4 regions of the Pseudomonas sp. A34-9 genome follow, and region 1 is predicted to be linked to each of the others. Evidence: predicted binding sites of a transcription regulator. Region 1 holds the regulator's gene; each other region holds the start of a gene.

Region 1 (2,201 bases):
TTGGGTCTGACCCCTAAACGCACGCTGGCCGACGTCATCGAAGGCCGGTGCGAATTGCGTGACGTGCTGTTGCAAGGCCCGGGTGGCATTCGCATCGTCCCGGCCGCGTCCGGCACGCAGAGCATGGTCCACCTGAGCCCGGCGCAACACGCCGGCCTGATTCAGGCCTTCAGCGACATCGGCGACAATCTCGACGTGCTGGTGATCGACACCGCTGCGGGTATTGGTGACTCGGTAGTCAGTTTCGTACGCGCCGCGCAAGAAGTGTTGCTGGTGGTCTGCGATGAGCCGACCTCGATCACTGACGCGTATGCGCTGATCAAACTGCTCAACCGCGACTACGGCATGAACCGCTTCCGCGTGCTGGCCAACATGGCGCAGAGCCCGCAGGAAGGGCGCAACCTGTTCGCCAAGTTGACCAAGGTCACGGATCGCTTCCTTGACGTGGCCCTACAATACGTCGGCGCCGTGCCTTACGACGAAAGCGTGCGCAAAGCGGTGCAGAAGCAGCGTGCGGTGTACGAAGCCTTCCCGCGTTTCAAGTGCGCGCTGGCGTTCAAGGCGATCGCGCAGAAGGTCGACACCTGGCCGCTGCCCGCCAACCCGCGTGGCCACCTTGAATTTTTTGTCGAGCGCCTCGTGCAGCAAACGGCAGGGCCCGTGCTATGACCGCAAGCGGTATGAACTACTACAAGAAGTCGGCACGTGACGCGCAGTACGAACTGATCGAGCGTTACGCGCCACTGGTCAAACGCATTGCTTATCACTTGCTGGCACGCTTGCCGGCGAGTGTGCAGGTCGAAGACCTGATCCAGGCCGGGATGATCGGCCTGCTCGAAGTCTCGACCAAATACGACGCCAGCAAAGGCGCCAGTTTCGAAACGTACGCGGGCATACGAATCCGCGGCGCGATGCTCGACGAAGTGCGCAAAGGGGATTGGGCGCCACGCTCGGTTCACCGCAATACCCGTATGGTCAGCGACGCGATTCGCTCAATTGAAGCTAAAACCGGCCGTGATGCTAAAGATCACGAGGTTGCGGCCGAACTCCAATTGAGTCTCGACGATTACTACGGGATTTTGAATGACACCTTGGGCAGCCGCCTGTTCAGTTTCGACGACCTGTTGCAGGACGGCGAACACGAAGGGCTGCACGAGGATGGCGCCAGTGCTCATATGGAGCCGTCACGCGATCTGGAAGATGAACGTTTCCAGGCAGCGCTGGCGGACGCGATTGCCAATTTGCCGGAGCGTGAGCGACTGGTGTTGGCGCTGTACTACGACGAAGAGCTGAACCTCAAGGAGATCGGTGAAGTCCTTGGCGTCAGTGAATCGCGGGTCAGCCAGTTACACAGCCAGTGCGCGGCCCGTTTGCGGGGGCGTTTGGGGGAGTGGCGAGCGCGCTGAAGGCAGTGTGGGGACACTGCGAACGAGGCTGGTGCGGTGATGAACGGCACCGGTCTTGCTCTGTTGTGCTCCAGACAGTCTTCGAGTGCTGCGCCGATTGATTGAAGTGGCGCGTCCAGGTGCTGGGCGCGTTTAAGACTGCTTGGAGGTCGAATTGAACAAAGACATGAAAATCCTCATCGTTGATGACTTCTCAACGATGCGGCGGATCATCAAGAACCTGCTGCGCGATCTTGGGTTCACCAACACCGTCGAGGCTGACGATGGCGTGACTGCCATTCCAGTGCTCAACAGCGGAAGCATCGACTTTCTGGTAACGGACTGGAACATGCCGGGCATGACCGGTATCGACCTGCTGCGCCACGTACGTGCCGATGAAAAACTCAAGCACCTGCCCGTACTGATGGTGACTGCAGAAGCCAAGCGCGAGCAGATCATCGAAGCCGCTCAGGCCGGTGTAAACGGCTACGTAGTCAAACCTTTCACGGCTCAGGCGTTGAAAGACAAAATCGAGAAGATTTTCGAACGCATCGGCTGATGAACGCGCGGGGGAGCTATGGAGCATAACGAATCTTCACAGGGCGATTTCGAGTCGACCCTGAAAAAACACGCGGTCGAACTGGTCGAAAGCCTTGAAAAAGGCAGGTTCGGCGACGCTGTGCAACTGATCCATGAGCTCAATCAGACCCGTGACCGTGGCCTGTATCAGGAAGTCGGCAAGCTCACACGTGAACTGCACAGTGCGATCGTCAATTTCCAGATCGACCCGAACATGCCGCAGGCCGAGGAAGTGTC
Region 2 (2,201 bases), 2.4 Mb from region 1:
GGTCGAGAAGGAAGAGCCAATACCGATGGTCACCATCAAACCCACCAGCAACATCAACAGCGCACCAATGGCCTGACTGTGATCAATCCACGCTGCCGCACTTTCAACCAGCGAGCGTACCTCGCCGGTAGCTTTCAGCACTTCGGCGAACCCTGAGGCCGAGATCATGATGAAGCCGATCATCGCCATCATCTTCATGCCTTCGGTGAACAGGTCGTCGGTTTCACGCCACTTCACAATGCCCGATGCCGAGAAGATCAGAAAACCGGCCAGCGCGCCGATAATCATCGAGTCCAGCAGCAGTTGAATGATGAACGCGGCCGCAATGGCCAGGCCGGCGATACCGATGGTTTTCGGGTTGTAGGCAACGCTGACCTGCTCGACCTGTTCAATTTTCTCCAGGTCGTACACGCGCTTCTTGCGATAGCTGAAGAACACCGCCATCAGCAGACCAAAGACCATGCCCAGCGCCGGAATGGCCATGGCGTGCATGACATTGATCTGGCTGATGTCGACGCCGGCCTTGCTGACGTTGGCCAGCAGGATCTGGTTGAGAAAGATATTGCCGAAGCCGACCGGGAACACCATGTACGGGGTGATCAGGCCGAAGGTCATGACGCAGGCGATCAGGCGGCGATCGAGTTGCAGCTTGGTCAGTACATATAAAAGGGGCGGCACCAGCAGCGGAATGAACGCGATGTGGATCGGCAGAATATTCTGCGAGGCGATCGCCACTACCCACAACAGGCCGATCAGCAGCCATTTGACGCTGCCACCGCCGCTCGAATGCTGCCGGTCAACCATGGCCAGCGCCTTGTCGGCCAGCGCATGGGCCAGGCCAGACTTGGCAATCGCCACGGCGAAAGCGCCGAGCAACGCGTAGGACAACGCCACCGTTGCGCCGCCGCCCAGGCCGCTGTTGAACGCCTTGAGCGTGGCGTCGATGCCCAGGCCACCGGTCAGACCGCCGACCAGCGCGCCGACGATCAGAGCGATCACCACGTGCACGCGGGACAGGCTGAGCACCAGCATGACGCCGACCGCCGCTATGACTGCATTCATTTCATTACCTCAAAAAACACTGCGGTGGAAAACCGGCCGCCAGACAGGATGAGTCCGCCAACGGTTCACCGGCGGATTTGCAAAGAGGGTCTTATTAGAAGGGCGCGCACTGTGAATGAAGCAGCGGCAAGCTGCAAGTCACAAGCGGCAAGCTTTTGCGTTTTTTCACTTGCAGCTTGCGGCTGGAAGCTCAAGAAAGCTGCTCTTGGGCCGTTAAAGTGCAAAGTCTCAGATATTTATCGAATAAGGACGTCTCCATGTCGCTCAGACAACTTTCCATCCAATGGAAAATCACCCTGCTCGCCGGCCTCTGCCTGGCCGGTATCGTGACCCTGTTGGTGGGTCTTTCGCTGTATCGCATGGAGCACAGTTCTGAACTGGTGAAAGCTTCCAGTATGGAAATGCTCACCGAGTCGGCGCAGGCGCGCATCGAGTCGCAAGGTGAAGTGCAGGCCGCCGGCATTCGCCAGCAATTCATGGACGCCTATCAGTACGGCCACGGCTTTTCGCGGCAGGTGCTGTTCCTGCGCGAACAGGCCGAGAAGCGCTTCCTCGATGCCTTCGACCTGCGCGAAGACATGACCCGTCAGGTCAAATCGGCGCTGCAAGCCAACCCGGATCTGCTCGGCCTGTCGCTGGTGTTTGAAGCCAACGCACTGGACGGCAAAGACGAACTGTTTGCAGGGCAAGCTGAACTCGGCAGCAATGACAAGGGCCGTTTCGCCCTGTACTGGTCGCAACCGACCCCGGGCAAAGTCACCTCGATGGCCCTGCCGGAAAGCGACATGGCCGACACCAGCACCGGCCCCAGCGGCCAGGCCGCCAACGCCTGGTTCACTTGCCCTCGCGCTACGCTCAAGCCGTGCGTGATCGAACCGTACTTCTATGTGATCGACGGGCAAAACGTGCTGATGACCAGCATCGTCTTTCCGCTGATGGTCAACGGTAAAGTCATCGCTTCGCTGTCGGTCGACATCAACCTCAACAGCCTGCAAGCGATCAGTCAGGGCGCCAGCAAAAAGCTCTACGACGGCCAGACCGCCGTGAGCATCATCAGCCCCGCCGGTTTGCTCGCCGGCTACAGCCCGGACGCCGGCAAACTCAGCCAGCGTCTGGATGCCGTGGACAAAATCAGCGGC
Region 3 (2,201 bases), 2.9 Mb from region 1:
GATGCGCTCCACCGAGCGGACCAGGAAACCCTGGGTCTTGGTGTTGTACTCCGTGATGATCACGAACGGGTTGTTCTTGTCTTTCAACGCTCCGGAACCGGTGGCCATTGCCAGATCAAGGATCGGAATGGTCGCCCCCCGGATATTTGCCACCCCGCACACGACAGGACTGGACTTGGGCATCAACGTCAGCGACGGGCACTGCAACACTTCCCGCACCTTGAACACGTTGATTCCATAGAGCTGCTGGCCGTCGAGACGGAACAACAACAGCTCCAGGCGATTCTGCCCTACCAGTTGCGTGCGCTGGTTCACCGAATCCATTACACCAGCCATGCCCAGACTCCTACACCAACGCCAAGTGTTGTTGCGACGCACATTCATTGCTAAACGGCACGGCGCTTGCTTTTTAACCCGTATGAACGCTCAAACGACATTTTTCCGACGCCTGACATCGCCTCTTCGCAGAGGGCTTTGTACTGCGTGCGCCATTTGCTGCTTTTTCGCTGGCAGCCCTGCCATTGCTGATGCGGTTACCTTGCCTGACATGCTTATCGGCGTCACTCAGGGCTTTCTTGAGTTCACCGTAGAAGACTATCTGGCTACCAGTCAAACGGAAGGCCGCTACGAAATCGAAGTTAACCAGCTCGACCCCCGTATGCGCATGCCTATGTGCGACAAGGAATTGACAGCGACTTTGGAGAGCCCGGCACGTCCGTTGGGCCGGGTTACCGTGAAGGTTCGCTGTGAGGGCGCCTCGCCCTGGACCGTGTTCGTGCCCGCTCAAGTCCGCCTGTTTCGCGAGATCGTGACCACCACGCGACCGCTCAAACGTGCCGGCATTATCGAGCCGCAGGACGTGACCTTGCGCGAACGCGACATCAGCCAGATCAATCAAGGCTTTCTGACCTCGGTAGACGAAGCGATCGGGCAGAAATTAACCCGACCAACGGTAGCCGATCAGGTCATTACCCTGGTTCATCTGGAACAGGCCGAAGTCATTCGCAAGGGCGATCAAGTGGTCATCACTGCGCGCAGCGGCACACTCGCCGTGCGCATGCCCGGTGAAGCGCTGGCCAATGGCGGTTTGAAAGAACAGATCCGGGTGAAAAACCTCAACTCGCAACGGGTCATCAAGGCGCAAGTCACCGCGCCCGGCCAAGTGGAAGTCGCGATGTAGAAAACTGGCGCTGACCCCGGCTGTTCCCTAAACTGTGCCGCAGCAGGACACGCGTCGGCGCATGCAAGGCTCATGAGTAAATGTGCCTAAAGTTTTCCAGGGGATGGCCGAAAACATGGCAAGCGTCCAAATTCCCAGAGGTTTTTATCATGGTCATCGATTTCAGCCGTTTGAACAGCTCCTCGTCACTTACGGGCAGTACACGTACCAGCAACGCCAAGGAAACCGCCGAAACCGGCACCTCCGCGCCGCTGAATACCCAGGCCGAACCGGCCAGTACCGCAAAAAGCGGGGAATCGGTACACCTCAGCAATGAGGCTCAACAGTTGCAGAAGGTCACTGACAAGCTGCGCGATCAGCCTGCTGTCGACAAAGCCCGCGTGGCCGAGTTGAAAGCCGCGATTGCCGATGGCAGCTATAAAGTCGACAGCAACCGTGTAGCCAGCAAACTGCTCAACTTCGAAGCCCAGCGCTAGGCCTTTGCCGGCGCGAGGCTTTTGGACGCTTAACACCCAAGGCCAGCCATGCACGACACTAATTTATTGCAATTGATCAACGACGACTTTGCTCCAGCTCAACAATTGCTGGAGTTGCTGCAAACCGAATCCCTCGCGTTGCATGGTCGCGACATGCCTCTGCTGGAAGAAATTCTGGCGCACAAACAGGCATTGATCATTCTGCTTGAACAGCATGGCCGCAAACGCAGCGAGATCCTCGCCAGCCTCAACCTGCCGACCGATCGCACAGGTCTTGAGCAACTGGCCAGCCAGTCGAGCATTGGCGAGCAGCTGCTGACGCAAGGCGATGCATTGACCGATCTGATCGCTCAGTGCCAGGCCGCCAACGTCAAGAATGGCCAGTCCATTCAGATCCAGCAGGCCGCCACGGCCAATCAGTTGAAGATCCTCACCGGTGGCGAAGCGCCGGCGCTTTATAACGCCAGCGGTACTTTTGCCAAACCTGCCATACCGCGTCCGCTCAGCCAGGCATGAGCCGTTGATGCGCCAGCACTATCAACCCG
Region 4 (2,201 bases), 2.1 Mb from region 1:
TTGCCCGGTTTAGCCGCCAGACCTTTGATCACCGGAACCGCCTGATCCAGCGCTTGCACGCCCGCCGGGGCGACCAGCCATTTGTTTTGCTCATCCAGCAACGCCAACGAACCGCTCTGGCCGATACGGAAGCGCTTGAGGTTGTCGAACTGGATGTTCTGCGCGTCGGTGTAGTCAAAACCAACGAACAGCACCGCGATCACCTTGCCGCTGCCGTCTCGCACGGGCGTGTACTGAGTCATGTAGGAACGATCAAACAGCAAGGCGCGACCGACATAACCCTGGCCCGCCATCAACTTCGCATAAGCCGGGTGCGCGTGGTCGAGCAAGGTGCCGATGGCGCGCGTGCCATCCTGCTTGGTCAGCGAAGTGCTGACGCGGACAAAGTCTTCGCCACTGCGCACGAACAGCGTGGCGACGCCGGCGGTCATCTGCTTGAACTCGTCGACTTCCTTGAAGTTGTTGTTCAGCACTTCGCTGCCCAGATGCAGGCCCGGGGTCTGGGTGCCAGCCACCGTCACCGGTTCATCGGCGTGAAGGCTCAAACCTGCGCTGAAGCGCTTTTCGAACAACCCGCTCAGGCGCTGGGTGCTTTCACGCAGCGTGCCGTGGAAGGTGCTCAGTTGGTCGGCCAGCAGCCGCGCTTCACTGGCCAGATGCTCTTCACGGGTAGCAAGGTTGGCGGTATCCAGCGAACGCAAAGCAAAGACCGTACTGCCGCTGATGACGACCGCCAGAATCACAGCGAGGGCGAGGCCCAGCTGCGAGGCGATCCGAGCGCGAGGTTGAGACATGGACAGCTCCTGGCCGAACTTTCCGATCCTCCTTGATCGCAGCTCGGATAATTTCTAATAGTGGGGGTGAATCGTGGATACCGGCACGTCGGTTCCACATGCACGTATTCGGCGGTAGAACCGAATACTTGAGCGAACAACAGGGTTATGGCACAAGGCCGGCATTGTGGCGGCTCGAACGTTTCAGCTCAAGCGCGCAACCGCTGGTAGCTCCATGGCGCGGACTTCGCCTTGCAGGAAGTCGCTGAGGCGGCGCAAACGTTCACCTCCGGGACGGGTCTTTGGCCACACCAGGTAATAATTCAGTCCGCTGGCGACCGCCGTCGGCCACGGCAGGCTCAGTCGTCCTTGCGCCACGTCTTCGGCGACCATCAATAAATCGCCCATCGACACACCGTAGCCGCGCGCCGCCGCGATCATGCCCAACTCCAGGGTATCGAACACCTGCCCGCCCTTGAGCGACACCTGATCGGACAGCCCCATATGCTCCAGCCAACTGCGCCAATCGCGACGGTCAGGCGTCGGGTGGAGTAATTCGGTGCAAGCCAGTCGAGCCAAATCCCATGGCTGATCATTCAGCAGGTCTGGTGCACCCACTGGAATCAGCTCTTCAGGAAAGAGCAGGCTGGCCTCCCAGTCCGGCGGAAAATGCCCGTCACTCAACAGTACTGCGCTGTCGAACGGCTCATCGTTGAAGTCCACCGAGTCCACATCCATCCAGGCGCTGGTCAGTTGTACTTCGTTGCCCGGCTGCAAGTGACGAAAGCGACTGAGTCGCGCCAACAGCCAGCGCATGGTCAGGGTCGACGGGGCCTTCATACGCAAGATGTCGTCCTCGGCACGCAAGGTATTGCAGGCCCGCTCAAGTGCACCAAAGCCTTCGCGGATGCCGGGCAACAGTAACCGCGCGGCTTCAGTCAGTTGCAGATTGCGCCCGCTGCGCTGAAACAGCCGACAGGCGAAGTGATCTTCGAGCGTACGAATGTGCCGGCTCACCGCACTCTGGGTGATCGACAACTCCTCGGCCGCACGGGTGAACGAGCTGTGCCGTGCTGCAGCTTCGAATGCGCGCAGGGCATACAACGGAGGAAGTCGACGGGACATACACAAGGCTCCTGCAGCGGGATGCAGCAAAACGGACAGAATCACACCAGGATGAGTTTTACTCATGCCACCCATCCTTTTTATCCCTTTGTGCAAAGCCTGCCAAGCGCCGAGAATCGACGGTCTTCTGTTCCCTCTGAAAATCGAGTGGTGATGACCATGCAGCATCCTGTGCGTATCGAACTCTGGGCCATCCTGCGGCTGGCAGGGCCGTTGATTGCTTCACAGTTGGCGCACATGCTGATGGTGCTGACTGACACTTTAATGATGGCGCGCCTGAGTCCGGAAGCGCTCGCGGGCGGC

The links. The regulator FliA, encoded in region 1, starts transcription of late flagellar genes. The targets are predictions, from matches to a motif close to CTAAAGTTTNNNNNNNNNNNGCCGNTAA.
Region 2: the regulator FliA is predicted to act here: its motif matches at 1,252-1,279, upstream of P3G59_RS19255 (methyl-accepting chemotaxis protein).
Region 3: the regulator FliA is predicted to act here: its motif matches at 1,267-1,294, upstream of flgM (flagellar biosynthesis anti-sigma factor FlgM).
Region 4: the regulator FliA is predicted to act here: its motif matches at 900-927, upstream of P3G59_RS28415 (methyl-accepting chemotaxis protein).

The regions. Positions count from the first base shown of each region.
Region 1 covers NZ_CP119967.1:1,897,274-1,899,474, forward strand. Annotated here, with positions in the region: gene fleN (flagellar synthesis regulator FleN) at 1-669, shown strand, start outside; gene fliA (RNA polymerase sigma factor FliA) at 666-1,406, shown strand; gene P3G59_RS08475 (chemotaxis response regulator CheY) at 1,573-1,944, shown strand; gene P3G59_RS08480 (protein phosphatase CheZ) at 1,963-2,201, shown strand, end outside.
Region 2 covers NZ_CP119967.1:4,332,118-4,334,318, forward strand. Annotated here, with positions in the region: gene P3G59_RS19250 (Na+/H+ antiporter NhaC family protein) at 1-1,062, opposite strand, end outside; gene P3G59_RS19255 (methyl-accepting chemotaxis protein) at 1,320-2,201, shown strand, end outside.
Region 3 covers NZ_CP119967.1:4,840,942-4,843,142, forward strand. Annotated here, with positions in the region: gene P3G59_RS21580 (chemotaxis protein CheV) at 1-336, opposite strand, end outside; gene flgA (flagellar basal body P-ring formation chaperone FlgA) at 419-1,180, shown strand; gene flgM (flagellar biosynthesis anti-sigma factor FlgM) at 1,330-1,656, shown strand; gene P3G59_RS21595 (flagellar protein FlgN) at 1,705-2,172, shown strand.
Region 4 covers NZ_CP119967.1:6,309,436-6,311,636, forward strand. Annotated here, with positions in the region: gene P3G59_RS28415 (methyl-accepting chemotaxis protein) at 1-794, opposite strand, end outside; gene P3G59_RS28420 (LysR substrate-binding domain-containing protein) at 978-1,898, opposite strand; gene P3G59_RS28425 (NorM family multidrug efflux MATE transporter) at 2,058-2,201, shown strand, end outside.